DNA from 4 places in the Jeotgalibaca porci genome. Region 1 is predicted to be linked to each of the others. Evidence: predicted binding sites of a transcription regulator. Region 1 holds the regulator's gene; each other region holds the start of a gene.
What was found. The regulator Rex, encoded in region 1, represses fermentation and respiration genes when NADH is low (regulators of the CRP and FNR family bind a similar motif). The targets are predictions, from matches to a motif close to TTGTGAANTANTTCACAA.

Region 2: G7058_RS07140 (CidA/LrgA family protein) is a predicted target of Rex. The motif match lies at 4,717-4,734, and genes of this name have one in related genera.
Region 3: G7058_RS06530 (FMN-binding protein) is a predicted target of Rex. The motif match lies at 2,075-2,092, and genes of this name have one in related genera.
Region 4: pflB (formate C-acetyltransferase) is a predicted target of Rex. The motif match lies at 6,306-6,323, and genes of this name have one in related genera.

What each region holds. Positions count from the first base shown of each region.
Region 1 covers NZ_CP049889.1:981,195-989,547, forward strand. The annotation lists gene G7058_RS04975 (IS1182 family transposase) at 1-596, shown strand, start outside; gene G7058_RS04980 (IS91 family transposase) at 888-2,222, opposite strand; gene groL (chaperonin GroEL) at 2,369-3,985, opposite strand; gene groES (co-chaperone GroES) at 4,019-4,303, opposite strand; gene G7058_RS04995 (CPBP family intramembrane glutamic endopeptidase) at 4,482-5,153, shown strand; gene G7058_RS05000 (YdiK family protein) at 5,178-5,381, shown strand; gene G7058_RS05005 (redox-sensing transcriptional repressor Rex) at 5,433-6,068, opposite strand; gene G7058_RS05010 (ABC-F family ATP-binding cassette domain-containing protein) at 6,372-8,318, shown strand.
Region 2 covers NZ_CP049889.1:1,373,903-1,382,255, forward strand. The annotation lists gene G7058_RS07120 (DUF2207 domain-containing protein) at 1-1,246, shown strand, start outside; gene G7058_RS07125 (MBL fold metallo-hydrolase) at 1,315-2,130, shown strand; gene G7058_RS07130 (S1C family serine protease) at 2,285-3,526, shown strand; gene G7058_RS07135 (LysR family transcriptional regulator) at 3,600-4,493, opposite strand; gene G7058_RS07140 (CidA/LrgA family protein) at 4,879-5,274, shown strand; gene G7058_RS07145 (LrgB family protein) at 5,264-5,974, shown strand; gene G7058_RS07150 (lactate oxidase) at 6,015-7,127, shown strand; gene fadE (acyl-CoA dehydrogenase FadE) at 7,689-8,353, shown strand, end outside.
Region 3 covers NZ_CP049889.1:1,261,048-1,269,400, forward strand. The annotation lists gene G7058_RS06515 (FAD-dependent oxidoreductase) at 1-423, shown strand, start outside; gene G7058_RS06520 (NusG domain II-containing protein) at 518-940, shown strand; gene G7058_RS06525 (polyprenyl synthetase family protein) at 962-1,930, shown strand; gene G7058_RS06530 (FMN-binding protein) at 2,144-2,644, shown strand; gene G7058_RS06535 (FAD:protein FMN transferase) at 2,779-3,822, shown strand; gene menA (1,4-dihydroxy-2-naphthoate polyprenyltransferase) at 3,835-4,773, shown strand; gene rpmG (50S ribosomal protein L33) at 4,846-4,998, shown strand; gene secE (preprotein translocase subunit SecE) at 5,054-5,197, shown strand; gene nusG (transcription termination/antitermination protein NusG) at 5,323-5,874, shown strand; gene rplK (50S ribosomal protein L11) at 6,011-6,436, shown strand; gene rplA (50S ribosomal protein L1) at 6,537-7,232, shown strand; ribosomal protein L10 leader region at 7,281-7,408, shown strand; gene rplJ (50S ribosomal protein L10) at 7,447-7,941, shown strand; gene rplL (50S ribosomal protein L7/L12) at 8,016-8,353, shown strand, end outside.
Region 4 covers NZ_CP049889.1:168,659-177,011, forward strand. The annotation lists gene G7058_RS00990 (VOC family protein) at 1-657, opposite strand, end outside; gene G7058_RS00995 (metallophosphoesterase) at 679-1,497, opposite strand; gene ybaK (Cys-tRNA(Pro) deacylase) at 1,577-2,077, opposite strand; gene G7058_RS01005 (manganese-dependent inorganic pyrophosphatase) at 2,145-3,074, opposite strand; gene pflA (pyruvate formate-lyase-activating protein) at 3,170-3,931, opposite strand; gene pflB (formate C-acetyltransferase) at 4,040-6,268, opposite strand; gene parC (DNA topoisomerase IV subunit A) at 6,551-8,353, opposite strand, start outside.

The DNA.
Region 1 (8,353 bases):
CTACGGATACGCGGACACTCATCCCTTTTGTAGATTCCTTGACTATTTTACCGAAGACCATTGTAGCTGATGCTGGATATGGCAGTGAGGAAAACCTGGATTACTTGGACCAAATTGGTGTGGAACACCTTATCAAATATAATGCGTTTGATAAAGAACAAAAGCATAGCTATAAATCATCAGATAAAAATAGAAAAAATTGGGAATATGTGACGGAAGAAAATTATTTTGTCCATCCGGATGGCACGAAATATTATTTCAGCCATATCAGCCGCAAGAAGAACACGAGTGGTTTCGTTCAGGTAATCCATGTCTATAAACCGACTAATCCGGAAGAAGCCCCCCAAAAATCATTTAACTATAATTGGCACTATGAGGAATTAAAAGAACAAGAAACGAGTAAGCTTTTATCGCCCGAAGGGTCTCGGGTTTTTGCACAACGCAAAATCGATGTTGAGCCTGTTTTTGGCCAGATAAAGGCTAATTTGGGTTTCACTCGATTCCATTTACGTGGAAAAGAAAAGGTAAAAGTTGATATTGAATTGGCCTTGATGGCCAATAACTTGAGAAAATATAATCTAAGGAAGGCTAGTTAACAGAATTACGCGACTTTTTAATACAAAACCAAAAAGATGATTGAGTTTTTTGAACTCATTCATCTTTTTGGTTAGCTGAGATATTTTGTCCCAGCCTCCTTTTTTCTTTAGCTGTAGTCATTACTTCTCAGATGCCTATTATCATAGGTGATGCCCGAATCGCTCTGATAATATTCTGGGACCATCTCACTTTGGCAATTTTGGCAGCTGAAGCGTGGGGGATCCAACGGATCGCCTCCGTCCAACCAATCAAATTCATCGACTATCTCGCGAGGGATTTCCTCGACAGCCTTACATTGAAGACAGATATAGGTCACGTTCTCGTTTAAGGCTTCTTTGTCGAAGCTCTTCCCAGTCGAACCTGAGGTTTTCAAAAACTTCCGCTTGAGCTTTTTCTTGCTGATGTTGGTGTTTTTCCGACTCAATCCGTTCAATCTCCTCTCGCAGGTATCTTCGTGCATCCCGATCGTTCGCATATAGGATGGCCAGATGACCATTTTTGGACACAACCGTCCCCTTGAATTCGTAGAAGTTGCCGCAATGTGGACATTTCAAGGGGTCAACCCCGAATGTTTCGGTTATCCGTTCCCGCCATTTTTTCGGTTGGGTCATCTTCCGGGCACTGATGAGTAGCTTCTCCATTTTTTCTTGAAGATGACGGACAATTTTTTGAACAACCGTCTTGATCCTTCTGCTATAGAGACCATAATGGCGGATTGTCTTGAAATCTTTATCGGGAATATGCCGGATAAGGGAAAGGATGAATTCTTTCCCAACCATTATTTTTACCGCTTCTTTATTTGTGCGCTTGTCATGGTAGCGGAACAGGACGGTATCCCCGTCATAGTAGATGATCCGCTTGAGGGCAATCGGTCCCCGCTTCATGTAACGGCTAATGTATTGCAAGAGCGCCTTGACATTGGTTCGGCTACGTTTCGGGGCATTCACGTAGAAGCCTTCGGCATTCTTTGTGTAGGCCTTCTGCAGCAGGGGCTGGGCCTCCTTCTTCTCTTCCGGTGTCAGCGTCCGTCGCAATAGCTTCAGTACCGCATTTTGCCAATGGACACGAAGCAACTTATACGGGATATAGTCGTAGTTCTGCCATTCCCCGCCATCACTTAACCCGCCCATGGTCACAATCATGTGGACATGCGGATTGAACTCCAGCTGAGACCCGAATGTATGCAATCCGGCAATGATACCCGGTGTTATACGCTTTTTCCGGAAATACATTTGCACGACATTGGCGGCCTCGTCCATCAATCCCTTTAGTAATTCCTTGCGATGGAGGAGGAACAACTTGCGCAACCCCTCATCAATCGTGAATACGATGTGCCGATGGATCGTGTGGTACATGTCTTCCGAAACCATCTCGCTCCAACGTTGACTCTCCCCAACCGCACAGGTTGGGCAAAACTTCCCCTTGCAGCGAATCGGGACATGCTTCACATCATGACACCCTTCGCAAACAAACAACCGAAACCCTTTCTTGATATCTCCACAATATCGAAACTTTTCTACTTCGGCTAATGCCACCGGGCGAATCCTCTTCCCATACATTTTTACAAGGGAATCCCAGTGGTCTTCCTTATCAAAGAAAATGGCGTGAAGAATATTCTTTTTCATATCTCTATTTTACCCTCTGTGGAACAAAAGGCAAATGCGTGGAACTACCGACAATACAGGATTCTGTTAGCACAAAAACTTATAGAACCCTTTACTATAAAAAAAGCGACCGGGTTTCCCCAATCGCTTCTACTTTAATTATTGAATTACATCATGCCGCCCATACCTGGGTCTTGTGGCATCATTTGTTCTGGAGCAGGCTTGTCAGCAACAACACCTTCAGTTGAAAGGATTAGTCCTGCAACACTTGCTGCGTTTTGTAGAGCTGAACGGACAACTTTAGCTGGGTCTACAATTCCAGCTTCAATCATGTTTACCCACTCATCAGTTGCAGCGTTGTAACCAATGCCGATTTCTTCTGTCTTAATGCGTGCCGCAATAACAGAACCTTCCATTCCAGCATTTTCTGCGATTTGACGAACTGGTTCTTCCAATGCGCGTGCAACAATACGTGCTCCTGTTGCTTCGTCGCCTTTTAAGTCAAGTCCTTGTACACGGGCTTGTACGTTAACTAACGCTGTACCACCACCGGATACAATACCTTCTTCAACTGCCGCACGTGTCGCGTTTAATGCATCTTCGATACGTAGTTTACGCTCTTTCAATTCTGTTTCAGTAGCGGCACCAACTTTGATTACCCCTACACCACCTGCTAATTTAGCCAAGCGCTCTTGTAATTTTTCACGATCAAAATCAGAAGTTGTTTCTGCAGCTTGTGCACGAATAACCGCTACACGTTGCTCGATTACTTCTTTCTCGCCAGCACCTTCTACAATTGTTGTGCTGTCTTTCGTTACAACAACTTTTCCAGCGCGACCTAAATGTTCAATAGATGCATCTTTCAGCTCTAAACCTAAATCTTCTGCGATTACTGTTCCGCCTGTTAGTACTGCGATATCTTGTAACATTTCTTTACGACGGTCCCCAAATCCAGGTGCTTTCACTGCCGCAACGTTAAATGTTCCACGAAGTTTGTTCAATACCAATGTTGGTAATGCTTCTCCATCGACATCATCCGCAATAATTAATAATGGACGGCCTTCTTTCAAAATTTGCTCCAATAAAGGTAGTAAATCTTGAATGTTAGAGATTTTACGATCTGTAATCAGAACGTATGGCATTTCTAGGTTTACTTCCATCTTATCGTTATCAGTTACCATATATTGTGATAAGTAACCACGATCAAATTGCATACCTTCAACAACATCTAGTTCTGTTTCAATACCTTTAGACTCTTCGATTGTGATAACGCCGTCGTTACCAACTTTTTCCATTGCTTCTGCAATAAGTGCTCCGACTTCTTCAGAACCAGATGATACTGCTGCAACTTGTGCGATTGATTCTTTAGAATCTACAATTTGAGAAATCTCAGCTAAGCCAGCAATTGCTTCTTTCGCCGCGATTTCAATCCCGCGACGAACGCCAACTGGGTTTGCGCCAGCAGTAACGTTTTTCAAGCCTTCGCGAACAATTGCTTGTGTCAATACAGTTGCTGTTGTTGTTCCGTCACCCGCAATGTCATTTGTTTTAGAAGCAACTTCAGATACAAGTTTTGCTCCCATGTTTTCGAAATGGTCTTCTAGTTCGATTTCTTTAGCGATCGTTACGCCATCGTTGGTAATTAAAGGAGAACCGTATGCTCTTTCTAAAACAACGTTACGGCCTTTCGGTCCTAATGTTACTTTAACTGTGTTCGCTAACATGTCTACCCCACGTAATAGGGCTGCACGTGCGTCTTCAGAAAATTTAATATCTTTAGCCATTCTAAATTCACCTCATACTTATTATTGTAAAAATTATTCTACGATTGCTACGATATCGGATTCTTTTACTACTAAGTAATCTGTACCATCGTACTTAATTTCAGTCCCTGCATATTTCTCGAACAATACATGGTCACCGATTTTAACTGTCATTTCAACTTTTGTTCCGTTGTCCGTTACAAGACCGTTACCTGTTGCGATAACGACACCCGTTTGCGATTTTTCTTTAGCGGAAGATGGCAACACAAAGCCTCCTGCAGTTTTTTCCTCTTCTTTGGCAACATCAATAATGACGCGATTACCTAATGGTTTTAACACAAGTATCCCTCCACAAATTAATTTATTCTTTATTAGCACTCATCTATCCAGAGTGCTAACTTACTTTTCTATCATAATCAAACTTTTTTGATAATGCAAGCAAATTCACTAATTTTTTTCATTCTTGTGATATACTCTCACTTAGGACAATTATAACAAACAAGAAAGGTTTAGATACATGAAAAGAAAAATGACAACATCCACGCGTATCATTTTCGTATACCTAGCAGCTCAACTCTTGCCTGTTCCGCTTACGTTCCTATTTCCGGCAGAGAAACAAATCGCGATGAGTTTAACCTTGGCCATTATTTTTGCCTTTCTAGGAACTATTACGATGATCGTTATTAACTATAAAGAAAAATGGACGCCTGAAGCGCCAATTATTAAAGCATCATCTGCTCCAATTCCTAAAGTTTTACTTTGGGGTGTGTTAGGCTTCATAGCTGCGATTCTCATTCAAATTGTAGCCTCACTAATCGAACAATATCTTTTTGGTGTACCGATTGAGTCTGCGAATACCGAAAACTTAAGAGAAATGACAAAAGCTTATCCTTTACTCATTTTTATGATTACTGTATTTGCACCTGTAATGGAAGAATTTGTTTTCCGTAAAGCTATTTTTACTCAATTGAACATGTCACGTGTTGGTCTTTATGGATCAGCTGTAATCAGTGCTTTGCTGTTTGCTTTCATCCATTTCGATGGTCACTACCTTCTTTATGGTAGTTTGGGATTGTGGTTCTCTTATTTATACTATAAGACAAACAACATTTTTACACCGATGTTGGCTCATGGTTTAATGAATGCTTTTGCTTCACTCCCAATTTATTTCCCTGAATTATTCCAATAAGTGTTGTAAAAAGAAAGGATTTCTATGAATTTAAAAAATATCGTTCTTCAAATCGTTATGAAATTTGCATTTGCTGGTCTTTTTATTTATTTCGCAGTGGATAGCATTAATGTATCCGGTTGGGGATTCCTAACGTGGATTAGTATCTTTTTCGCAACGAATAACATTGTTACAGCGATTCAAATGTTAGTAATGTATTTCAAGATAAAAGATAAAGTGAATAAATAAAAAAATCCCGCACTCTTCAATTTGAAGGACGCGGGATTTTTTATTTTATGCTTAACTGATGTTGTTATCTAAGAAATAAATCAAGGTCTGAAGTTCGTTCGTCAGGTCAACGTTTTGAACGCGGACATTTTCTGGAACAGATAGACGAATTGGTGTAAAGTTCATAATTCCCCGAATTCCTGCTTCCACTAGATTATTAGCAGCTTTTTGTGCTACTTCTTGCGGAACAGTCAAAATGACAACGTCAATTTGTTGAATACGCAGTTGTTCAATCATTTCCCCCATTGGATAGACCGGAACCCCACTGACAATTGTCCCAACGATATCTTCATTTACATCAAAGGCAGCGCTGATCCGTACATTATTACTTAAATGGAAGTTATAGTTTAGTAACGCATGTCCCAAGTTACCAACTCCGATTAATGCAACGTTGGTCAAACGATCTTGGTTCAATGTTTTACTGAAGAATTCCAATAAGTATTCGACATCATAACCATAGCCTCTTTTCCCAAGAGCACCAAAGTATGAAAAATCTCTACGGATAGTTGCACTATCAACCTTTACGGCCTCGCTCAATTCTGTTGAGGAGATTCTCGTTTTTCCGGCATCGTGCAAATAGCGTAAGTAACGGTGATAGATAGGAAGACGACGGGCAGTAGCTTTTGGAATTTCATTATTAGCTGGCATAGTTTCTCTCGCTTTCTTCAAATTTATGTATGTAAAATTATCTATTATAAACGTTTTGTGCTCATCAATACATAGTGCAATTATAGCATGCACTCGTGAAAAATCTAGTATTTTGTTTTAATTTGTACTTTTTTGTGAAGGGTATCTCAACTTGAACTTTGTTGTTATCGCTTTTATAAAAAAAATGGTGCACGTTTCACAAAGGTTAGACCGTTTTCATCATCCTTTCTTTTGGATGCGCCCAGAACGAAAAAACTATGATAAAATGATTATGCATATAATAGAAAGTTGAGGAACGACTGAATGATACTCTTACAAGGACAAAATCTAGCCCGTTATTTCGGTCCGACCGTTTTATTTGAGAATATTCAAATTACGATCCAGGACAATGAGCGCATTGCACTCGTGGGACGAAATGGTGCAGGGAAATCAACATTACTAAAAATATTGGCCGGTATTGAACCGACAGATGCAGGGACTGTTGCGAAGAAAAAAGAAGTGACCATTGGTTATCTTGACCAACACAGTGCTGTCGATTCCACTAAAACAATCTGGGACGAAATGCTGACGGTCTTTGCACCTGTCATTTTATTAATGAAACAAGCAGAACAGGCTGCTACGCGTTTGGCGGACGAAGCTGTCATTAATGACCCCGATGCCATGGAAGCAGCTTTAAAATTATACGACACATTGCAACAAGAAATCCACAAGCAAGATGCATACGGGTATGAATCTGAAATCCGTTCGGTTTTACATGGATTTAAGTTTTACGAAGAAGACTTGGATCGTCCTATTTCCCAGCTCTCCGGCGGTCAAAAAACGCGTTTGGCGATGGCAAAAATTCTATTGGAAAAGAATGACCTGTTGATTTTGGATGAGCCGACGAACCATTTGGACATTGATACATTGGCTTGGTTGGAGAATTACTTGCTTGGTTACCGCGGAACGCTTTTAGTCGTTTCCCATGACCGGTATTTCTTGGATAAAATTGCAACAAACGTTTATGAAATCAGTCGCAATAAAATCCACCATTATAAAGGGAACTATTCTTGGTTTTTACAAGAAAAAGCGGCTCGTTTAGAACAAGAAATGAAGCAATATGAGAAACAACAAGAAGAAATTGCCAAACTGGAGGATTATGTTGCACGAAACATCGTGCGTGCATCTACTACTAAAATGGCCCAAAGCCGACGGAAACGATTGGAAAAAATGGACCGTATGGATAAACCTATGGGCGATGAACGTTCCGTACGCTTTGCTTTTGACATTAAGCGTGAGAGCGGCAATGTGGTGATGGGCGTTGAGAATGCTGCTGTTGGTTACAATGGCGAAGTTTTGGCAAAACCCATCAATCTAGATTTGCGCAAACAACAGGCAATTGGTATTGTCGGCCCAAACGGAATCGGAAAATCAACTTTATTGAAATCCATTATTGATCAAATTCCTTTTATTGAGGGTGGCGTAAAATTCGGAACGAACGTTGACCTGGGTTACTATGACCAAGAACTATCGAAGTTGTCTAAAAATAAAACAGTTTTGGCGGAAATTTGGGACTTGCACCCTACTATGAATGAAAAAGATGTTCGCAGCATTTTGGGTAGTTTTCTCTTTACCGGAAATGACGTTGAAAAAACCATCAGTTCACTCAGCGGTGGCGAGAAAGCGCGACTTGCCCTTTGTAAGTTAGCACTGGAACGGAATAACTTATTAATGTTGGATGAACCAACGAACCACTTGGATATCGACAGTAAAGAAGTCTTGGAAAATGCTTTGATTGATTATGATGGAACGTTAGTGTTCGTATCGCATGACCGTTATTTCATTAACCGTATTGCAACCAGCATCTTAGAACTATCGGCCGATGGAAGTAAACTCTACATCGGGGATTACGATTACTATATCGAAAAGAAACAAGAAGAAGCGGAGTTGCTTGCGCTCCTTGCTGAAGAACAAGAGGAACAACTGACTGATGAAGTCGCTCCTCCTGTAAAGTCGACTTACCATGCGAGCAAAGAAAAAGCGAAATTAGAACGTAAACTATCTCGTGAAATCACTTCTCTAGAAGAAAAGTTGGAGGAAATTGAAAGTAAAATCGAAGAGATTGAAACCCAACTGACTTTACCCGAAGTTTTCGGAGATCACGAAAAAGTTCAAGAATATAATGACGACCTCCTTACTCTGCAAGACCAACAAGACGTCTGTATGCACGAATGGGAAGCTAAGAATTTAGAACTGGAAGGGTTAGAATAACTTTTCTACATAAACCGAGGCCTGTGCCTCGGTTT
Region 2 (8,353 bases), 390 kb from region 1:
CACGTTGCAGGATAATCAAGTAGTCTTATTGGAAGTCGGAAGGAATCCGGAAAATACGTTTGTCGAGGCAAACGTGGTGTTCCCGACTTATGTGACGTGGAATAATCCGAATAAGGTCGCGGAAGACCGTTTGGAACAGATCATCGGGACCGAAGAAAAATTGGAACGTGATGAAATCGAAAGCCGCCGTAATATTTTGATTGGTGGTACGCTTCTGGGGCTGTTTGGGCCCTTGGTCGCTCTGCTGACTTTAGTATGGATGCAACGAAAAAATAAAAAAAGCAACCCGGATCCATATGATGAACCGGAATACGTGTATCAACTACCCGCTCCTCTAGCACCGGCAGTTATGAATAAAGCAATTTTTGGTCAACGTCCGAATCCCGACACGGTTACGGCAACTCTTCTTGATTTGGTCCGCCGGGGTTATTTGAAAATGGATGAGATAGAACTGGAAAACGGCTTTGATTATCTCATCAGCAAAACCAAAGAATCGGATACAGACCTTTCTGACCAAGAATGGCACTTGTTGAAATGGTTCTTGGATACAGCAGGAGACGGGGAGTCCGTTACTCTGGGCGAAGTAGAAGCAATTGAAGCAGATACAAAACTTGGAGAAGCCTTTTATAAAGAGCACTTAGCTTGGGAAAAGGCGGTTCTGAAAGAAGCGAAGACCTACGAGAAACGCTATCAGGCACCGCATGCGAAAGCTGCGAGCATATGGGTGATTCTATCGCTTATAGCGAACATCGCGTTATTAATTCTCCTTCTAACACAACTACGGTGGTTATTGTTCTTACTCGGTTTGACTGGCCTTCTACTGGCTATTTATGGCGTTGTTTATTATGTGATGCATCCGGCACTGACACCGGAAGGGGACCGCGCGATGAAAGATTGGCGGGCTTTCAAGCGGATGCTGACCGATGTCGGTACATTTTCTATGGCAGACGTTGGTTCCGTGGAAATGTGGGATACTTACGTTGTCTATGCGGCTGCGATGGGAATCGCTGATGAAGTTTTAGATCAGATGGCGATTCAGTATCCAAACGATACGCTCTATGAGGATTCTTATTTCTATCCGTACTACTACCGGAACCCGGCTTATCTCTATGGCGTGAGAGAGCCGATTTCCCGAGGGATTGTATCCTCCACTCCCCAATCCGATTCATCCAGTGGCTCGGGCGGCGGTTTCAGCGGCGGCTCGTCGGGCGGTTCAGGTGGTGGATCCGGCGGCGGGGCCTTTTAAAAGTAAAAGACAGTGATTTTTTTACTCAGATGCGTTAGAATAGATAGGAAATATTGGAGGGAATCTGAGTGAATGAATTAGATCATACGAGCGGCTTCAAGGTTAGTATACTGGCCAGTGGCAGCTCGGGTAACTGTACCTATATCGAAACACCGAAACGGAAGATTCTGGTCGATTGTGGCTTGAGCGGTAAGAAGATTCAGGCTCTCATGAATGAAGTGGGTCGTGATTTATCTGACGTGGATACTGTATTAGTAACCCACGAACACCGCGACCACATCAATGGCCTGGGTGTCTTAGCGCGTCGCTATGGTTTTGATATTTATGCAAACGAAGCAACCTGGCAATCTCTACCTACATCAGTAGGTGTCATAAAAAATGAACAAAAACATATTTTTGAAATGGGCGAAGTATTAACTCTTGGCGATATAGATATTCAGAGCTTCGGCGTCTCACACGACGCAGCAGCGCCGCAGTTTTATTCTTTCCATTATGAAAATAAACAATTTGTTATGCTGACGGATACCGGTTATGTCAGTGACCGCTTGCGGGCGCTGTTACGGAATGCCGATGCTTATTTGATAGAAAGTAACCATGATTTAGAATTATTGCGAATGGGCCGTTATCCGTGGTCTCTGAAACAACGTATTTTGGGAGATCATGGGCATTTATCCAATGATGATGGCGCATTGGCAATTTCTGAAATGATTGGTGACCAAACAAAACGTATTTTCTTGGGCCACTTAAGCCAAGACAATAACATCAAAGCTTTGGCGCACGAGACTGCGGAAAGCATCTTACTTTCAAAAGGACATGGCGTTAATGACGCGTTTCGTGTTCTAGATACCGATCCTGTCACACCGACCGAACTCTTCACAGTTTAAAAATGAAACCGGAAAATGCTTGTAATAAGCTTTTTTTCGGTTTTTTTCGTATACTAGTAAGTGTAGAGGAAACGTAATTTTACCCAGAATATTCATAATTTTTTCAAAATTGTCATTTATACTAAAGGAGAAAAGAAGAGAGAGGAGCACGCACATGAGCGAGAGATATAATAAACAACTAAAGAAACAGTCTGGAATAAAAAATGGGATTGTTGGAGGAATTATCGGTGGCGCAACGGTTGCTTTGTTGGGAACGGGTATTTTATTTGGTTCCGGTACTTTAGAAATGTCAAAGGACGATGTCGACATGAATAAGCCTGTTGTGACAGAAGAGGCGACAAGCGATTCTGGAACAACCAATGTCAGCCTAAACATTACGACAGCTACAACAGAAGCAGTGGAAAGTGTCCAAGAAGCCGTCGTGTCCGTTATTAATTTGAAACAGAACGCGGGGAATCCATTCGGGTTTGTTATTCCACAAACGGAATCCAGTGACGATGATGATCTCGTTACCAATGGAACAGGAAGTGGGGTTATTTACAAAAAAGAGGATGGGACGGCGTATGTCGTAACCAATAATCACGTTATTAGCGGCGCCGATGCAGTCGAAGTGCTAATGAAGGATGGGACGAAAATAGAAGCAGAGATTGTCGGCGCCGATGTCTGGACCGACTTGGCAGTCCTTGCGATTTCGTCAGAACATGTGGATGTTATAGCGGAATTTGGTAATTCAGACAACTTAAATGTCGGTGAACCGGCCATTGCTATTGGGTCACCGCTTGGGACAGAATTTGCGACTTCAGTTACGCAAGGGATTGTCTCTGCAACGGAAAGAACAGTCGAAACAGATATTAATGGGGACGGGGTTGTGGATTGGGATGTCACAGCCATTCAAACGGATGCCTCTATTAACCCGGGAAATTCGGGCGGTGCCTTGATAAATATTGGCGGCCAAGTAATCGGGATTAACTCTATGAAGATTGCGTCATCAAATGTCGAAGGAATGGGCTTTGCTATTCCGAGTAACGATGTGGTGCGAATTATCGCTGAATTAGAAGCGAACGGTGAAGTTATTCGTCCAGTTCTCGGTGTCAGCATGATGGACTTGCAACAAGTTTCTGTTTCCCAACAACGAAACATTTTGAAATTGCCGGAAGACGTTACGACAGGTGTCGTTGTATCAGATGTTCAAGGCCTTTCTGCAGCAAGTGAAGCAGGGATTGAGCAATATGATGTGATTGTCGGAATGGATGGCGATGAGATTACCAATATGGTTGAACTCCGTAAGATTCTTTACCGTCAAGAAGTCGGTGCTACCGTACCAGTCGATCTTTACCGTAATGGTGAACGGATGACGATTTCGGTCAAATTGACTGACGGGCAGGAACAACTGTAGGATGATGTAAAAAAAGCAACTGAGGAAATCCGTCCCCAGTTGCTTTTTTGTACTGTAAATTTGGCAGAGTCGGTTATTTGTTTTCCGATAATTCTTTCGCGAGTGCCATCATCATTTCATTGAATTCATTTTGAAAAGGATTGTCCTGACTTTCTTTATTAAGAATGAGACTGATATAAAACTCAGGTGGATCTATAAGAGGTATTTTCACTAAATCTTTTGATTCCTTTACGAGAATATCAATCATAAAGGCCACCATGTGAGTGGAAGAAGCAATCGAAAGCGCAGTTTGAATTTCTTTCGTATACAAAGTTTGCGGTGGTTGATCGAATTTACTTTGAGCCCAGCGGTCGAAAATACGTTCATGAGTATAGCCTTTTTCTAAAGAAATAAAAACCGTATCTTTTAAATCCTGAGAAGTAATCTGTTTCTGCCTCGTTAAAGGATGATCGGGCGCAGCCCATAAAGATAGCTTTTGCGTTGCAATTGGTATCTGGATGAGATTCTCGTCGTTGAAATGCGGCAAGTCACTCCCTGTAATAGCAATCGGAACTTCGCCGGAACGCACCAATTCGTACATAATATCAGAGCTTTCTTCCTCGACGAATTTAACCGAAGAAGTAAATTTCCCTAAACGGGGGAGCAGAGTCGACATAAAGTGCCCGCCGATTGTCGGTAGGAAGCCGAAGTAAACAATTTGATTTTTATAGTCATGGATGTCATCCTTAATTTGCGATAACGAGTCAAGGATAACGCCTGCATGTCTATGAAGGATTTCACCGGAACGGGTCAAACTCATTCGCTTATGGAATCTTTTCCGATCGATAAGCGTTGTTTTGAGTTCCGTTTCCAATCGCTTCAAAGACATCGAAATGGAGGGCTGAGAAACAAAAAAATGCGCGGCCGTATCCGTGAAGCTGAGGCTTTCAGCTAAATGGTAAAAGTAAATAATATCTTGTAGGTTCATCAAAGCCCTCCTTAATTGTTTGAATCCGGTATCATGACAAGTATATAACCTTTTGGCCTAAACTACCATCTTTACAACATTTAAAAAAAGAATGTTGCTTAAAGCGTTGGAAAAAAGGAGGATTAATAAGGGTTTTTTTGGTGCATTTTCATAAGTTTGTGAATTCGCTAGTATGAAGTAATCACGATTATTAATAGGCTCTTATGTTACTTATTTGCAAAGTTTGTGAAATCGTTACCATAAACAAAACGTATAATTAGGCGACCTTATATAAATAATATTTATAAGTACATAAGAAAAGAGTATTTATCTCTATTTCGAATCAAGTGCTATAGTGTAACTACAACAGCAACTTGTAATTAAGAAGTTGGAAGGAGTAACAATTTTGAAAATATACAAACAGCTATTTTGGATCTTCCTTTTCTCATTCATTGGTGAAATTGTATCCGCAATCATTGCTTCTTTTATAGCGATACCAGGTAGTGTTATTGGTATGGTTCTTCTGTTTATCGCGCTACACACAAAGATTCTACGTTTAGAACAAGTAGATGAAATAGGAACGTGGTTAACAGATAATATGGGAATCTTTTTCGTACCAGCCGGTGTCGGTCTGATGGCCAACTTTGGTATACTCGCGGACACTTGGTGGCAATTGCTTATCATTATGGTCGTCACAACGATTCTGATGATGGCATTCGTTGGAAGAATCGTTCAGTTTGTTAAACGTAAAGTTGAAAAAGGTTTACCGAAGAATCAAGGAGGTGGCACACATGCTGGATAAGTTAATTACGAGCCCATTAATGTGGATCACTCTGACAGTTGGTCTTTATCTGCTAGCAGCGCGATTAAAAGCAAAGTGGCCGAAAAATCCATTATTCACACCACTCGTGTTTGCGATTATTATGGTCATTCTCATTTTATTGGTAACAGGTACACCGTTGGAAACATACAATGCAGGTGGACAATTCATCGGCTTGTTTGTAACACCTGCGACCGTAGCCTTAGCCATTAAATTGGAAAAGAATTTTGTTTACTTAAAACAATACTACTCAGCAATCTTAACGGGAATCTTCTCGGGGGTTATCTTGCATACGATTATGATTTACATCTTTGGCTTCATTTTCCAATTTGATACGCAAATGGCAGCAACACTCGTTCCAAAATCTATTACGACTGCCATCGCGGTCGGTGTATCTGAATCGCTTGGCGGTATTGTTTCACTAACGGTAGCGGTGGTTGTTTTCACCGGGGTTATCGGTGCAGTAATCGGCCCTACAGTCTTTAAACTCTTTAAGATTGATGACCCTGTTGCACAAGGTGTTGCTCTGGGGAGTTCATCCCACGCGATGGGTACAACAAAAGCAATTGAAATGGGAGACGTCCAAGGGGCAATGTCCGGACTGTCCATCGTCGTAACAGGTATCGTCGTCGTTATCTTGGCACCATTAACGCAGCCATTAACGCAACTATTCTTTGGGTAATAAAACTTAAACAAAACTAAAAAAAGGGAAGTGTAAATCAATGACAACAGTAGATACGAATCATTATGCAGCACCAACTGAAATTAAAGAGATCACGGTTGTAAATACATACGACTTAGAGGAAGCAGCGAGTAAAATCGTACCAAAAGGCGGCTTTGATTATATTTCAGGCGCTTCTGGAGACGAATTTACATTACGTCAAAATATTGAAGCATGGAACAAAAAAGGAATCGTACCACGCGTTCTAGCTGACGTTGAGAATCCAGATTTATCCACATCCATTTTTGGTCACGACATAAAGGTACCATTTATTATGGCCCCAATCGCAGCACACGGTCTGGCTCACGAAACGAAAGAAGCCGGAACAGCAAAAGGTATTTCTGAATTCGGAACAATTATGTCAATCAGTGCTTACTCAGGCGCATCATTTGATGAAATTGATAAAGGGTTGAACGGCAGCCCGCGTTGGTTCCAAATTTACATGAGTAAAGATGATGAATTAAATAAAAATATCTTGGATGAAGCCAAAGCAGATGGCGCGACAGCAATCATTTTGACAGCTGATGCAACGTTGAGCGGGAATCGTCATAAAGATGAGCGTAACAAGTTCGTATATCCGTTTGGCATGCCAATCGTATCGCGTTACTTGACGGGAACAGGTAAGAATATGTCATTGAATAATATCTACGCGCAATCCAAACAAAAGATTGCTCCGGCAGATGTGAAATTCATTTCCGAGTATTCAGGTCTTCCTGTATTCGTTAAAGGTGTACAGTCAGCAGAAGATGCATTGCTGGCAATCGGAGCGGGCGCAGCAGGAATCTGGGTTTCTAACCACGGTGGTCGTCAGTTGGATGGCGCTCCTGGCTCATTCGAAATGTTGGAGGAAATTTCCAAAGCAGTTGCGGGCCGTGTTCCAATCGTATTTGACAGCGGTGTCCGTCGCGGCGAGCATATCTTTAAAGCACTTGCTAGTGGAGCAGACATTGTCGCATTAGGTCGCCCAGTTCTTTACGGACTAGCTCTTGGTGGTTGGAAAGGTGTCCAATCCGTTCTCGAGTACTTCGAACGCGACTTGAAACGTGTCATGCAATTAGCAGGAACACAAACAATCGAAGATGTGAAAAAATCACGCCTAGTTGATATCAAATAAGAGCAGTTAGAACGAAGACAGCCTCGAAAGCGAGAGGCTGTCTTTTTTTGGTGGGTAAAATGGCTCACTCAAACGCGTGAGTGATCCATTTGGAGCAGAAAGGCCTACTCAAACGCGAAAATGAATCTGAGTGAGCCATTTAGACCGGAAAGTGCTCACTCAAACGAGAAAACCGATTTGAGTTAGCGATTTAGCGAAGAAAGTGCTCACTCACTCCAAAAACACCATCTGAGTTAGCACCCCCATACCCATAACAGGTCCTTATGACGAAACGCCGCATATCTCAATCAATCATCACTTTTGTTTTCATGACTAAGACGAATTTCTATAATGTGCACTACTACATCTAACTTTGCAAGCATATTTTTAATTAGAAATCAATGAAGATTATTAAACATTATCTTATGTAAACCTTATGAAAGCCCTATTTAATAATACTATAACCAAGACTTATAGATGCTTTAATTTTAAGTAAGTTGTGAAGTGACGTGAGGGACCTTAAAATTGAGACATAGACAACATTGGAAGCGATTTCCAAAACAAAAAAGGGGATTAATGAAAATGAACGCAAAAATTCAAACATTAAAAGAACTTTATCCAGAGGATCTATTGGGCTACTCACACAAATTGACTGAAGGCGAAGTTGCTGTACTTAGCGAACTACGTGTTTCATTGGAAAAACACCTACGCCCAGTTCTAACTGACTTCTATGAAAGAGGAACATTCCCATTTGACGAATTCTACAAAGTAGTAGCTGACGTTAACTTCATGAACGATGATCGTATTTTCGAAGGACGCGAAAACAAACTTAAAACAAGCGAATTGTTTAACGCATTCCTATACCTAGAATTGGCACGTTTTGATGCTTCAATCGCTACATTCTTTACAGTACACGGCGGACTATGCTTGAACACAATCCTAGTAGGTGGTTCTGAAGAGCAAATCAATGAATTCGTTCCAAAACTACGCTCATTCGAATACCAAGGATGTTTCGGTTTAACTGAACCAGATCACGGTTCTGACATTGCAGGTGGCTTGGCTACTTCAGCAAAACGCGTTGGCGACAAATGGATCTTGAACGGCGAAAAACGTTGGATCGGTGGATCTGACACAGCTGACATTATTCCAATCTTCGCTCGTGATACAGAAGACAACAAAATCAAATGTTTCATCGTTCGTAAAGGCGCTCCAGGATACAAAGCAGAAGTTATCCCGCATAAAGGTTC
Region 3 (8,353 bases), 280 kb from region 1:
GAAGTGGTTCACAGTGTATTCGGTTTGAACTATGTTTACGGTGAAGAGCCAATGATGGTTCTTGATAAAATGCCAGGTTGGTTCGAAAAAATCATGGAATTCATGGTTCCAAACGTTGAAATGGCATTGTTCATGCAAAAAATGATGACACTACTTGAAATCGCAATCGGTTTGGCATTAATCTTCGGTCTCTTCACATGGTTAGTAAGTGCATTGACAGTTGGTTTAGTTGCAATGTTCAGCTTAACAGGTATGTTCTACTGGGTTAACATGTGGTTCGTTCCTGTCGCAATCAGCTTGATGAACGGTTCAGGCCGTGCATTTGGGTTAGATTACTACGTTATTCCTTGGATTTCCAAGAAATTAAGTAAGTGGTGGTACGGAGATATTAAATCGATCTACGAAGTAGGCGTAAATAAATAATTAAACCAATGGAGGTGAAGGTGGGGAAACTTGCCTTTGTCTCCATTTTTCGTATATAGTGAAGCCATCCAAGAAGCGAGGGGAAACCAACGATATGATGAAATATATAAAAATGATTAAGCGTGGCGATGTTATCGTTGTCTTACTATTGATGTTGGGTTCATTTTTACCGTTAGGCATTTTTTCATATGTCCAAGCGACGGCAGATCATTCAAACATGCAAGTGGTCGTTCAAGCGAACGGTGAAATTGTCCATGTCTTCGATTTAGTAGATGACGGTAAAACAGAGACGTTCCACTTTGAAGACGATCATGGTCATAGTAATACGATTGTCAGAACAGGGATGACTGTCGATATGACAGAAGCAAACTGCTCGGATCAGGTCTGTGTGCGTATGTCGGATGTCGCTTTGGTTGGCGATACAATCTTGTGCCTACCGCATAAGTTGTTGGTAGAAGTACGATCCGATAACCCAGATGATAATACCAATGAAATCGACGTCTTATCTTTAAGGTAGAACAGGGAGTGTGAAAGTAAGATGAAGGTCCATCCAATGTGGGATGCCTATCCTGCCCTGCGATATGAGTTAGAAGCAACCATTTCGCTGATAGACAAACACGTAACAATTAAAAATGAAGAAGTACAACATAAAATAAAAGAAATGCTCTTCTCAGGTGGTAAGTTATTACGTCCTGCGTACAGTTTACTGTTCTCGGAGCTCTCTAAAGAGAGAAACCCGGAAAGAGCACGTGCCGTTGCTGCCGCTTTGGAAGTCCTACACATGGCGACGCTGGTTCATGATGATGTCATTGATGAATCAGCCAAACGCCGTGGTCAGGAAACGCTAAACAGCGCGTATGGAAATCGAATCGCTGTGTATACAGGCGACTATCTCTTTACGCTGTGCTTTCGTCTTTTGCAAGACCATGCCGATTCTGCACGTGAATTAGACTTGGATACCAAAGGGATGGAGAAAATCCTTCTGGGAGAGTTGAACCAGATGGACCGCAAGTATGACAGTAACATGCGCATGCGTGATTATCTGAACCAAATTCAAGGAAAGACTGCGCAACTATTTGCTTTGAGCTGTTACTCCGGCGCCTATAATTCCCCTTATGCCCGCCAAGCGTACCAAATTGGCAGTAATATTGGGATGGCCTTCCAAATTACCGATGATATCCTCGATTTTGCGTCGGATGATTCGAAAACGGGTAAGCCCATCCTGCAAGATGTGAAGAATGGTATCTACACGGCACCTGTCCTCTACGCGAAGAAGAAACGTGGATCTGACTTGCTTCCGCTACTAGAGAAGGGTGAAGCTATCACCAACGATGAACTCAACGCGGTTTATGAAATCGTCGTGGCGAGCGGTGGCCTCGCTGAAGCACAAGCACTCGCCGGGAAATATACGCGAAAAGCGTTGAAACAGATTGAAAAACTACCTGAAAGCGTAACTCAAAAAACGCTCTCGCTAATTACTGAGCAAATGATTAAACGTGAATATTAATAAAAAAAGCCCATTTAATGGGCTTTTTTTTATTAAAATGATAAAAAGATTAGGGAGAGATTGTAATTAATGAAAAGTTTCATAAACTTATTTGTTTTAAGTTGCATCCTTCTTTTTAGCGTGTTAATATTACTGTGTAATCATTTGTGAATGTTTTATCAGGAGGATGAGCATTCATGAAAAAAACAAAAATTAAAAGGTGGTACTTCCATTATGAAATTCAATAAAAAAATGACAGCATGGTCACTTACTCTAGCTTCAACATTGTTGCTTGCAGCATGTGGTAGCGATACAGATACAGAAGAAGCAGTTTCATCAGACGTAGCAGTTGAAGAAACAACTGGTTCAGAACTTAAAGACGGTACATATACACTTGTTCAAAAGAACTTAGATGACAACGGTTGGAAAGTTGACTTCACAATGGTAGTTGAAGGTGGAAAAATCACTGAATCTAACTACGATTACAAAAACGAAGCTGGCGAATTGAAATCTGAAGACGAAGGTTACCAAACAGCTATGGTTGACAAAGTTGGCGTGGGTCCACAAGATTACCTACCAGAATTAAACGAACAATTAGTTGAAAAACAAGATGCTTCAGAAGTAGAAGTTGTATCAGGAGCTACACACTCATCAGAATTATTCGTAGAGTATGCAGAACAATTGATCGCTGCTGCTAAAGAAGGAAATACAGAAACAATCGAAATCGATAACTAATCGATACTGACACTACATATAGAGGGGCTGGGGGTTCAACTCCCGGCCCCTCTATCTATTCATTTAGGAGAAATTATCTCATAAACGCTTTTCTATTGTGTTAAAATTATTGAAAATGCATGAAGGAGTAAACTATGAAACGGATACTAAATCTGCTGACGTTGGTAGGGATGATTATCTTCCTGACAGCGTGCGACAATGAAAATAAAATCAATACGAAAGCATACAAGGAGACAGAATTCCTGATGGGGACTTATGTCAGCCTCAGCGTATATGATGCGGATAAAGAAGCAGTTATAGAAGAAGGTTTTGCACTTGTAAGGGATTTGGCGGACAAGATTACCGGCGAAACAACAGAGTCGGAAATCTCTAAAATAAATGCGGCGACGGGTGAGAAACCAGTCGTTGTTTCTGAAGAAGTATACGAACTGATTGAAGCGGCTGCGAAATACAGTGTGGAGATGGACGGACAATTCAATTACACCATTGGTCCGATTACCAACTTGTGGCGCATTGGCTTTGACGATGCACGTAAACCGAGCCAAGAAGAAATAACAGAAGCTTTGAAGAAAATTGATTTTAATAAGGTAACGTTAAATGCAGAAGAACATTCTGTCTTTTTGCAAGAAGCGGGTATGGAAATTGACTTAGGTGCGATTGCTAAAGGTTACATTACAGATCAAGTTCGTGAATTATTCGTAGAGTCTGATGTTACAACAGCGATTATCGACTTGGGTGGAAATGTTTTTGTAATGGGAGCTTCGCCGGCACGTGAAGGCGATGTCTGGAATGTGGGGATTCAAGATCCATTCGCAGAACGCGGTGCGAGTATCGGTTCGACGCAACAGAGTGAACGCTCTATTGTCACATCTGGTATTTACGAGCGCTACTTAGAAGTGGACAGTGAGATTTATCACCATTTAATGAATCCAAAGACAGGTTATCCCTTTGATAATGAGATTGCCGGTGTATCCATTATTTCCGAAACGTCGGTAGAAGGCGATGCTTTATCAACGCTCGTATTTGGATTGGGTGTGGAAGAAGGGTTGGCTTATGTGAATGGACGCAGCGACGTAGAAGCTGTATTTGTTACGAAGGATAAGGAAGTCTACCTCTCTGAAGGATTAAAAGATAATTTTGAATTACGAGACGAAGACTATACGATAGTAGAAAAATAGAAGAGGTGCACTGTGACACTAGCGATTTTTTTGGAATTAGTTGAGATAAAAACGAAATTGGCAAGTTTATTTCCCTTTTTACTCGGTGTTTTATACGCCGGCTATTATTTTGAAGCATTCAACCCGATTAATACCGTGTTGTTTTTTGTGGCAATGCTAGTGTTCGATATGGCAACAACCGCTATTAACAATACGATGGATTACGTAAAGGCTAAAAACCTGGCGTATCGTGATGAAGAAAACATCATCGGAATCGCGGGATTGAATGTGAAGAAAGTGACCCTCCTGATTATTGGCATGATTACTTTTGCAGCGGTGTTAGGCCTCGTTTTAACTGCTCGCACCAGCTTATTGCTCTTGGTTATCGGTGCTGTTTGCTTCACTGTGGGAATTTTATATACATTTGGTCCCTTTCCAATTTCGCGGATGCCGTTGGGTGAAGTGTTATCTGGGCTAACAATGGGCTTTGGTATTTTCTTCATCGCAGTCCTGATCAATGTAGCGGATGTGCAACTGGCGACGGTTGCGATTGCTTGGCCGCAGTTTGTAGTGACAGGGAATCTGATTTCGGTTTTGGCCGTCTTTTTAAGTTCGTTGCCACTGGTATTCACGATTGCGAATATTATGTTGGCTAACAATACGTGTGACTTCGAGACCGATATTAGTAACCACCGCTATACACTTGTCTACTATATAGGTAAGGAAATGGCAGTGAAGATTTACGGCTGGTTATACATGGGTGTGTACGTAGCGATTGTACTTGCGGTAGTATTAGGCTTCATGACACCTTGGATGCTCGGTGTTCTTGTGACATTCCCGATTGTACGTAAGAATGTCCGTCGTTTCACGGCGAAGCAAGTGAAGAGCGAAACCTTTGCGTTGGCACTTATAAACATGGTGGTTATCCACGTGACGCAAATCATAATGCTCATTCTAGGCATTATTTTTTAGTTGACAATAAAGATTCTGACCTCTACTATTAGAGGGGTATGCAACATTTTAATCAGGAAGAGGTGAGCGACGATGGCAGGGAAAAACGCAGCATTAGCTTGCACGATTTGTGGTTCAAGAAACTACACCATTACACCTACTGAAAAAGGTCGCACGACACGATTAGAAGTTAAAAAATTCTGCCGTTACTGTGGCACACACACATTGCACAAAGAGACAAAATAGCCCAGAGAAAGAAGTGAAGAATCCCGTGAATTTCTTGAAGAGCGTTAGAGATGAAATGAAACTGGTAACTTGGCCAACAAGCAAGGATATATCAAAGTATACGAATACCGTTATCGTTACAGTTTTGCTGTTTGCAGCTTTCTTTGCGGTTGTCGATTTTGGTGTTGGTGAATTATTTGATTTAATCATGAGTCTGTAATCTATTTTCAGTAGCAAAATGACTCTTGCTTTGCTATAATAAGAGCGCACAGAGAACCTTTCCCGCAATGAAAGGTTTTTTTTGATACGAAAAAACATATATTACTATAGAAAGAAGTGGACAGAGTGGAAACAGTTGAGCAAGAAAAAAATTGGTACGTCCTACATACTTATTCCGGCTATGAGAATAAAGTCAAAATGAATATTGAGTCACGTGCACAAAGCATGAACATGGAGAATCATATTTTCCGTGTCGTTGTTCCCGAAGAAGAAGAGATTGAAATGAAGGACGGCGAAGAAAAGAAAAAGACTAAGAAAACTTTCCCGGGTTATGTACTGGTTGAGATGATTATGTCTGATGAGTCTTGGTACGTTGTTCGTAACACGCCGGGCGTTACCGGATTCGTTGGTTCTCACGGAGCAGGAAGTAAGCCAGCACCGTTGTTGGACGAAGAAATCAGTTGGATCCTAAAACGTATGGGCTTGAGTACACGTACACGTGACGTTGAGTTCGAAAAAGGCGAGAACGTTACAATCGTCGAAGGAGCATTCAATGGTCTTTCTGGTGTTGTTGAAGAAGTCGACTCTGAAAAAGGTAAGTTGAAAGTGTTGATCGAGATGTTCGGTCGCGAGACAATTGCTGAATTAGAGTATGAACAAGTCGATAAAATAAATTAATTTTTTAAAAGTGTTGACAGGTGTGCAGATACTTGTTAGAATTCACAGGTGCGTTTAGTATGCACAGGGAATGTGTGGGAGGGGAAATCTTAATCCCCATTAAACCACATCACGAACAATCAAGGAGGTATGTATCGTGGCTAAAAAAGTTATGAAGTTAGTTAAGTTGCAAATTCCTGCAGGTAAGGCATCTCCAGCTCCGCCAGTAGGTCCAGCTCTAGGTCAAGCGGGTGTAAACATCATGGGATTCTGTAAAGAATTCAATGCTCGTACGCAAGATCAAGCAGGTATGATTATTCCTGTAGTGATTACTGTATTTGAAGACCGTTCATTTACATTCATTACAAAAACTCCACCAGCTCCAGTTCTATTGAAGAAAGCTGCTGGCTTGGATAAAGCATCAGGTGAACCAAACAAAAACAAAGTTGGTTCTGTAACTCGTGCACAAGTACAAGAAATCGCTGAAACTAAAATGACAGATTTGAATGCAGCAGACGTAGAAGCTGCTATGCGTATGGTCGAAGGTACTGCTCGCTCAATGGGTATTACTGTTCAAGACTAATTCAATTAAGCAGCTTCTCATGGAACCTTATGCTCTCATGAAAGCAGAGGTTACCAGTGGGAGGTAAAACCGTTAAGACCACAATCAAGGAGGATAAATCATGGCTAAAAAAGGTAAACTATTCCTTGCTGCTTCTGAAAAAGTAGAAAAAGGAACACACTATTCTGCTGCTGATGCTGTTGCATTGGTAAAAGAAATCGACTTCGCTAAATTTGATGCAACGATTGAAGTTGCATACCGTCTAGGAATCGACACTCGTAAAAACGATCAACAAATCCGTGGTGCAGTAGTATTGCCACACGGTACAGGTAAAACACAACGCGTATTAGTATTTGCAAAAGGTGAAAAAGCTAAAGAAGCTGAAGCAGCTGGAGCAGATTTCGTAGGCGAAAACGAATTGGCTGAAAAAATCCAAGGCGGATGGTTCGACTTTGACGTTATCGTTGCTACACCTGATATGATGGGTACTGTAGGACGCTTGGGTCGCGTATTGGGACCTAAAGGCCTAATGCCTAACCCTAAAACAGGTACAGTTACTATGGACGTAGCTAAAGCTGTTGAAGAAATCAAAGCTGGTAAAGTAACTTACCGTGCTGACAAACAAGGGAACATCCATGTTCCAATCGGTAAAGTATCATTCGACAACGAAAAATTGGTGGAAAACTTCCAAACAATTCACGATGTTGTTGTTCGTGCGAAACCATCTGCAGCTAAAGGTACATACATCAAAAACTTGAGTGTAGCATCTACATTCGGACCTGGTGTTAAAGTTGACCCAACAACTGTAGCAAAATAATTTTATAAAGCATCTTGACCTTGGTGGTTATCTTTGCTATAATCATCAAGGTTAATATATGTCTTACCGAAGACAGTAGGGGGCTTAGGCCATAATATTCCTACCGAGGAAGAATCCAGTTGAGAATTACACGGATCCTCTATGTCTAGGTGGCATAGAGTTTTTTGTTTTTTACAGAAAATTCTATTCAGAAACTTAGGAGGTGAACGATAAGATGAGTGAAGCTGCTATCGCTAAAAAACAAGAACTTGTAGCTATTGCTACTGGCAAACTACAAGAATCTGCTTCTGTTGTAGTGGTTGATTACTTAGGTCTTACTGTTGCTGAGGTGACAGAACTAAGAAAACAACTACGTGAAGCTGGCGTTGAAATGCAAGTTTTGAAAAACTCTGTAATTTCTCGTGCTGCAATTGCTGCAGGACTAGAAGGTATGGACGCTATTTTCAAAGGCCCAACAGCAGTTGCTTTCAGTAGCGAAGATGTTGTAGCACCAGCAAAAATTATTGCTGAGTTTGCTAAAACAGCTGCGAAACTAGAAATCAAAGGTGGCGTTATCGAGGGTAAAGTTTCTACGAAAGAAGAAATCGAAGCTCTTGCTAAACTACCAAACCGCGAAGGAATGTTGTCAATGCTATTATCAGTATTGCAAGCACCTATGCGCAACTTTGCATTGGCTGTCAAAGCTGTATCCGAAAAAGATGCTGCTTAATCGCATGCTAATTGCATCGTGAACACAGATTTATCTATTAAAAAAATATACTAATATAAACGGAGGAAATTATAATGGCATTGAATGTTGAACAAATTATTGCTGATATTAAAGAAGCAACAGTTCTAGAATTAAACGACTTAGTTAAAGCAATCGAAGAAGAGTTTGGAGTAACTGCTGCAGCTCCTGTAGCTGCTGCTGGTGGCGCTGGTGAAGCTGCTGCTGAAGAGCAAACAGAATTCAACGTTGAGTTGACTTCAGCTGGAGACAGCAAAATCAAAGTAATCAAAGCTGTACGTGAAGCTACAGGTCTTGGCTTGAAAGAAGCTAAAGGTCTAGTTGATGGCGCTCCTGGCGTAATCAAAGAAGGCGTATCTAAAGAAGAAGCAGAAGCTTTGAAAGCTGCTCTTGA
Region 4 (8,353 bases), 810 kb from region 1:
ACCTGCCCATGTATTTGAACCTAGGTGGTGGTGATAGTCTCCTGAAGCAAAGAATTTCGCTTGTCCTGAGTAATCAGATTTTAATCCTAATGGTATTAACGTTGTATAGAAGTCTTCTGTTCCTTGTAAATCATGGACAGTCAAGTGGACGTGACCCATGATTGTTCCTACTGGCATACCCGCAAATGGCTTCTCAACAGTTCCTAGAACACCCTCTGCATCCATTTGAATGGTAATACCTTCGATACGGCCATCTTCACGACGGTCCCAAACAGATTTTGGCTTATCGACATAGATTTCAATTCCATTTCCTTCTGGGTCGTTAAAGTACAGTGCTTCACTGTAACCGTGGTCGCTTGCACCACCAAGAGGGAATTTATTTAGGAGCAAGTAGTATAAATACTCTCCCAAATCTTGTCTTGTTGGTAATAGAAGTGCCAAGTGGAACAGACCCGCTGTCAATGTTTTCTGTCCTTGCGGATCCACTTTAACCAACTCTACCAACGGTGTTTTTGTTGCTTCGATTCCTAATACTACATTTTCTGAATGTGAATCGAGAACAGTTAAACCAATAACTTTTTGGTAGAACTCACTCATTTTTTCTAAATCTTTAACGTTTAGAACTACTTTGCCTAATTTCCAATCTTTTTCTGTCATACTAATCCTTCTCTCTAAAATTTATAGTGTAAATGTTTCTATTGTATAAGCTAGTTCTGATACCGGATCATCTGTATACCAATGACGCCCATTTCCTAAACAGGCACAATAATAAGTGATAGCATCTTCTACTAGTGTTTTCCTAAAGTGAACGTGTCCCATTACGCTTTTTGTTATGGGGTATTTGTCGTACAGCGTCATATAGCTGCGACTTCCCAAAAATGCGTTGTAATAATCATAGACACGATGTGGGAGAGGGACAATAAATTGTGGATGCGTCACGACATGTGTCATTAAGACGACGCGTTTATCGGCCACTTTTTCCATATCCTTTTCTATCTGAGCCAACATTTCCCGGGAAACGTCTCGATCAGACTTTCCCCAATGAACGTACAAGCGGTCATTCCAACCACCTACCCGGAGTTTCTTAGCTTCAAACTCCTCTTCTGTATACTTGTTACTTGCAAAACCATAATCATACCAGCCAGGATTACCTACGACAGCATACGTATCATTCACAATAAAAGGATTTGCGACGAGTGATTCCTCGCGTTCATTGAATAAGAGATTGATTTTGTTCGTATCGGTCTCTTTATTTCGAATGGACCAATAATCATGATTTCCTGGTACAAAGAGAATCTTAGAAACACGATGATTCTTCATTTTATCAAGAAAGGCGAGTGACTCTCTGTAATCAGAGCTAATGTCCCCTGCAAGCAGTAAGACATCGATTTCGTTATGATACAGGTATTCTGCCAACAACGAATCATAGGATTGGCCCGGAGCAAGTTTACGCTCATTTATGTCAATGTGGATATCGGATAATACCCCGAATTTCAAAATAAACGTCTCTCCTTTCACTTACTAAATAATAGTATATCACATTAATTCGAATTTGGAATACTTTTATTCATACTTCTTAAAAAGAATGTGATTTCATTGTCACAGCGATAAATTTAGCTTGAGTTAAGGCTTGCAAATCGGTTGGTTTCAGTTCGACTTGCAGCCCTCTTCTACCCGCAGAAACAATAACCGTCTCTAACGCTTGAGCCTCTTGTGCCAGAAAAGTTGGATACTGTTTTTTCATTCCAATTGGAGAAGTGCCGCCACGAATGTAACCCGTCGTTTTCTCTAATTCTTCCAACGGCAGTAATTCAGTCCGCTTATTTCCACTGGCGTTTGCTAATAACTTAAAGTTAATTTCAGCGGTCGCTGGAATACATACGACAATCGGCCCGGTTACGTTTCCTACTACTACCAAGGTTTTGAATACTCTCTCGAGAGGGACTTCGCCATTTTTGACCGCGCTCTTTGCATCCAAATGATTTTCACTCCATGCATATTCATGAATCTTATACGGAATTTTAGCCTGTTCTACCATCCGCATGGCATTTGTTTTGTTGATCTTCTTTTTTGCCATTGTCATCACTCCGGAATCTAAAAAAATAGAGAATCAGGTTTCCCTTATTCTCTATTTAGTCAGTTAATTATTTCGTGTATGCCTCAGTTAATTGTGGGACGATTTGTTTTTTACGTGAAACAACACCTTCTAGGAATGCTGTTTGATTTTCGAACGTAACATTAAATGCTGTCTCAGCTTTGTCTGCGCCATTTCCAACAACAAGAAGCGTTGAGTCGCTCTCAACGATGTTCGTAATCATCAAAACAAATAAATCATAATTCTCTGCTGCATTTTCTGCTGTCATTAAGCTTACTAACTCTTCTTGACGTTTTAGGACATCTTGAATATCGACTGTATTTACTTGACCAATGCGGACGGACTTATCACCCATTGGGAATGACTTCGCATCCAAATCCAGTAATTCTTCGCTTGATTTACTATCAAGGTTCGTCCCAGCTTTCAACATATCCATACCATACTCAGCCACATCAACATCTGCAATAGCAGCCAATTCTTTAGCTACAGCAACATCTTCCGGCGTACAGGTAGGAGATTTGAATAACAAAGTATCAGAAATAATAGCAGAAAGCATCAAACCAGCAATTTGTGCTGGAATTTCGATTCCTTTTTCTTGATACATTTTGTAGATAACCGTGTTAGTACAACCAACCGGTTCACTGCGGTAGTATAATGGGTTCGCAGTTTCGAAGTTAGAGATACGGTGGTGATCAATAACGTATTTAATCTCAACGTTTGTAATATCCGTTGCACTTTGTTGGAATTCGTTATGGTCTACCAACGCTACTGCTGAAACTTCATTCGACACCGTATTTACAACACGCGGTGCTTCCCAGTTAAAATGATTCAAAGCAAATGCTGTTTCTTCACTTGGTCCTTCGAATGCAACAGCCTCAGCTTCAACGCCACTTTCATTCAAGTAGTGAGCAAATGATATTGCAGATGTAATCGCATCTGTGTCCGGATTTTGATGACCAAAAACTAATAATTTTTCCATAATTGACCCTCTTTCATCTATCTATATGTATGTATGATATTAAAAAAAAAGGAAAAGGGCAACGAAATTTCGCCTTTTTCCTTTTTTATCACTGATTAAACGTTTAAATAACCGTTGTATTCATCGCAGCGCAATAATTTACGCGCATTCATAACGCGTTCGTGTGTCGGCGACTCGATACCTTCTAATTTATACGGAATTCCCAATGCTTCGTACTTGTAGACACCCATCTTATGATACGGCAGAATTTCGACTTTTTGAACATTCTTCAAGGTTGCAATGTAGTCGCCCAGGCGGATTAGGTATTCATCATAATCAGATCGTTCCGGTACTAATACGTGACGGATCCAAGCTGGTTTTCCAATTTCAGATAAGTATTCTGTCATTTCCAAAATACTCTTATTGGACCACATCGTTAATTTCTTATGGCCAAGGTCATCAATATGCTTAATATCCATCAGAATAAGATCAGTTACTTCCATTAACGCTTCGAATCTTCCAAAAAACGGCTCATCACGTGTAAAAGGTTGCCCACACGTATCTAAGGCTGTATTCACACCGAGTGCTTTCGCTTTAGTAAATAGTTCAATAATAAAATCAATTTGAAGTAAGGGTTCACCACCGCTGACGGTAATCCCACCCTTTTCTCCCCAGAACTCGCGATATTGAAGAGCCATGTCCAGAACTTCGTCTGTTGTCATTTCATTTCCGCCACCAATATTCCAGGTATCAGGGTTATGACAGAATTCGCAACGCATACGACACCCCTGCATAAATACAATAAAACGAATACCAGGTCCATCCACGGAACCAAAACTCTCAGTTGAGTGTACAAAACCTGTCATTGGGTTAGTCATAAGTCATTTCTCCTCCACGATTTCTTGTGATTTTCCGACCAAAAGGAAAGAGCGTGTCTCATTCCCTTTGGTCGAAAACGGAGGCAGGGCCTCCGCATTCGAATAGTATTACATGCTTTCGTGCATTGTACGGCTGATAACATCCATTTGTTGTTCGCGCGTCAATTTCACAAAGTTAACTGCGTATCCAGATACACGGATTGTCAATTGTGGGTAGTTCTCTGGGTGCTCCATTGCATCCATAAGTGTTTCACGGTTGAATACGTTAACGTTCAAGTGGTGACCACCTTTACGTACATAACCGTCTAACATGTTTGATAGGTTTTCTTCTTGCACTTCATCTTCACGTCCCAAAGCTTTTGGTACGATTGAGAATGTGTTTGAGATACCATCTAATGAGTAACGGTATGGAATCTTCGCTACTGAAGAAAGACTTGCTAAAGCACCATGTGTATCGCGACCATGTTGTGGGTTAGCACCTGGAGCGAATGGTACGCCTGCTTTACGCCCGTCTGGTGTAGCACCCGTACTCTTACCGTAAACAACGTTTGAAGTAATTGTTAGGATTGATGTTGTATGTTTTGCATCACGGTAAGTTTTGTGTTTTTTAACTTTACTCATGAAGTCTTTCAACAACCAGACTCCAATTTCATCCGCACGGTCATCGTTATTACCGTATTTTGGATAATCGCCTTCGATTTCAAAGTCTACTGCAATTCCGTGTTCGTCGCGGATTACTTTAACTTTTGCGTGTTTAATCGCTGAAAGAGAGTCGATTGTTACAGAGAAGCCAGCAATACCTGTTGCCATTGTACGCATAACATTTGTATCATGTAGTGCCATTTCTAAATCTTCATAACTGTATTTATCATGCATATAGTGGATAACGTTCAGGATGTTGATATACATACCAGCAACCCATTCGTTCATCATATCGAATTTTTCCATTACTTCGTCATAGTCTAAGTACTCAGAAGTAATTGGTTGGTATTTAGGACCAACTTGTTTTCTTGTAACTTCGTCCACACCACCGTTGATTGCATACAACAATGATTTAGCCAAGTTCGCACGCGCTCCGAAGAATTGCATTTGTTTACCGATACGCATTGCAGATACACAACAAGCGATTCCGTAGTCATCGCCCCACTCTGGACGCATTACATCATCGTTTTCGTATTGGATTGAGCTTGTAACGATGGAAATGTGTGCACAGAAACGTTTGAAGCCTTCAGGCAAGCGTGTTGACCATAGTACTGTCAAGTTTGGCTCAGGAGCAGTTCCCATGTTTTTCAATGTTTGTAGGAAACGGAATGAGCTCTTAGTTACGAGCGTACGGCCGTCTTCACCCATACCACCGATTGCTTCTGTTACCCATGTTGGGTCTCCAGAGAATAGTTCGTTGTAATCTGGTGTACGAGCAAATTTAACCAAACGTAGTTTCATTACAAAGTGATCAACGATTTCTTGTGCTTCTTTTTCTGTTAACGTACCGTTTTCTAAATCACGTTGGATATAAACATCCAAGAATGTAGAAACACGACCTAGGGACATTGCTGCACCGTTTTGTTGTTTAACAGCAGCCAAGTAACCAAGGTATAGCCATTGGAATGCTTCTTTAGCTGTTGTAGCTGGTTTAGAAATATCAAATCCGTAGATGTTTCCTAATTCTTTCAAGTCTTTCAATGCGCGATATTGCTCGCTCATTTCTTCACGTAAACGGATAATATCTTCTGACATTGTGCCGTTACCAAGAACTGCGAAGTCTTTTAATTTTTCTTGCATTAGGAAATCGACACCGTATAATGCAACACGACGGTAATCTCCGATAATCCGGCCACGTCCGTATGCGTCTGGTAAACCAGTGATGATTTTGTTTGAACGTGCGTTACGCATTTCTGGCGTATAAACGTCAAATACACCTTGGTTATGTGTTTTTCTGTAGTCACGGAAAATATGGGAAACTTCAGGATCGATTTCGTAACCGTAAGCTTCTGCTGATTGCTCACTCATACGGATTCCGCCAAATGGTTGCAATGAACGTTTGAAAGGTTTTTCTGTTTGGAAACCAACAATTTGTTCTTTGTCTTTATTCAAATAACCTGCATCATGGGATGTGATTGTTGATACGACTTTCGTATCCATATCAAGTACGCCGCCAGCTTCCATTTCTTGTTTCGTTAAGTCCATTACTTGAGCCCAAAGTTCGTTTGTTGCTTCAGTTGGTCCTTCCAAGAATTCTGCATCGCCTTCATACGCTGAGTAGTTTTGTTGGATAAAATCGCGAACGTCAACTTCTGTTTTCCAAGTCTTGCCTTTGAAACCTTGCCATTGTTCCATAACTAAAATCCTCCTAATAAATACCTGTTTTTTTAATTTGTGAATTATGTAACACCTTTAACAAATTCATTATAACACGTTTTACAGTTTGTGCAATGTTTTTCATGCATTTTGTTATTTTTATGTTTCAACTTCTAAAAAACCGATACGCACCCTTATAAATCAACGTTCTTAAAGATAAATATTATTAATCACTTAATTCATTATTTATCTTTAAAAATAAAAACAGCCTCCATCTGTATTATATAACAGATGGAGGCTGTTTCAATTGTATCGATACAGTTAGCTTTCTGCATCCAATTGTGAAATGGGATACAACTTCTTGATAGCATGAATGTGTCCATCTTCGCTCTCAACAAGGATAGACGTGCCATTCGTATAGCGTGGTGTAAAGGGAACATTTTTGCTGATCAGTTCTTTTACTTTCCCACGTGTCGTCTTAATGGTGTACAAGTCTTGGCTGTCTGGATTTGAATCCATATACACAATTCGGTGCGGATTTGTTTTTAGCTCTTTGATTAACATGAGTCCGCGCTTCGCTCTACCCAGACGGGAAATCTCACCTGTTCTGAAACGCTTCGCATTCCCTCTTTGGGTCATAATCAAAAGAGGATGTTTGTCATCATCTACTTCAAAGATTGTTGCCCCTACTACATAGTCATCGGCTCTCAAGTTGATCGCTTTCACGCCGCTTGTGCGAATACCAGTCGGCGTTACCTCTTCTAATAGATAACGTAGGCTGAATCCACCGTTGGTAATGAAGAGAACTTCATATTGTTTTTCCGTTTCATCACTAAAGTGAATGTTTTGGACAATATCATCGTCCGTCTTCAACTTGATAGCGACCGCTTTTTTACGTTTGTATCCACGGTAGGTCTGATATTCTGACAAGAGCGTCCGCTTAATCATACCTTCCTTTGTGATAAATATGACTGTTTGTTTATCCGTAAGCGATTCTTCATGTTTGACAATGCGTGCATTTACAATTTCTTCGCCTGCTGCAAAAGGAATGGTTTGAGAAATATGGTGTCCCATCTCTTTCCACTTCAATTCCGGTAGCTCATGAATTGGCAAGTGCAAGTAGCTGCCTTTATTTGTAAACATTACAATCGCATCTAAAGTCGAGGCTTTTTCGATTAAGAGCGGCTGATCCCCTTCTCTTAACCCTAAACCACTGGCTTCCGTGGCTGCAAAGGAGCGGAAGGTCGTGCGTTTGTAATACCCTTCTTGGGTCAGTACAACGAATACTTCCTCATCCGGAATAAGGACTTCCGTTTCGATTTTAATCTCTTCGATTTCTGCTTCCAGGCTGGATAAGCGTGGTGTTGCGTATTTCTTCTTAATTGCCATCAGTTCGTTCTTCATGACCATGCGTAACGTCATGTCATTGTTTAAGATACTGTTGTAAGAGGCCACTTGTTCATTCAAATCAAGTTTTTCATTTTGCAAGGAAACGATGTCTGTATTCGTCAAGCGATACAATTGTAAAGATACAATCGCTTCGGCTTGCGTTTCAGAAAACTGGTATGTTTCCATTAAATTATTTTTGGCATCTTTCTTGTCCGAACTATTCCGTATTAACGCAATAACTTCATCCAAAATTGATACTACCCGAATTAAAGCATCCACAATATGCAAGCGCGCCTCTGCTTTACGCAGATTAAAACGCGTGCGGCGGATGATGACTTCTTGTTGGAAGGTAATATAGGCACTGAGAATTTGTGCCAATCCAACTTGTTGTGGTCTTAATTCGTCTATCGCAATCATGTTAAAGTGATAGTTGACTTGCAAATCGGTATTTTTGAACAAATAGTTCAAAATACCTTCTGCATTGGCGTCTTTCTTAAGCTCTACCACAATTTGAAGTCCTTCGCGGTCTGTTTCATCCCGCACCTCGGAAATGCCCTCTATCTTACGATTTAGACGTATCTCATCCATACGCTTCACAAGCAAAGCCTTGTTTACTTCATAAGGAATCTCGTTAATAATGATTTGCTGTTTCCCACCGCGCAATGATTCAATCTTGGTAACAGAACGAACAACCACTTTACCGCGTCCTGTTTTATAGGCGCTCTCCAGTCCGGC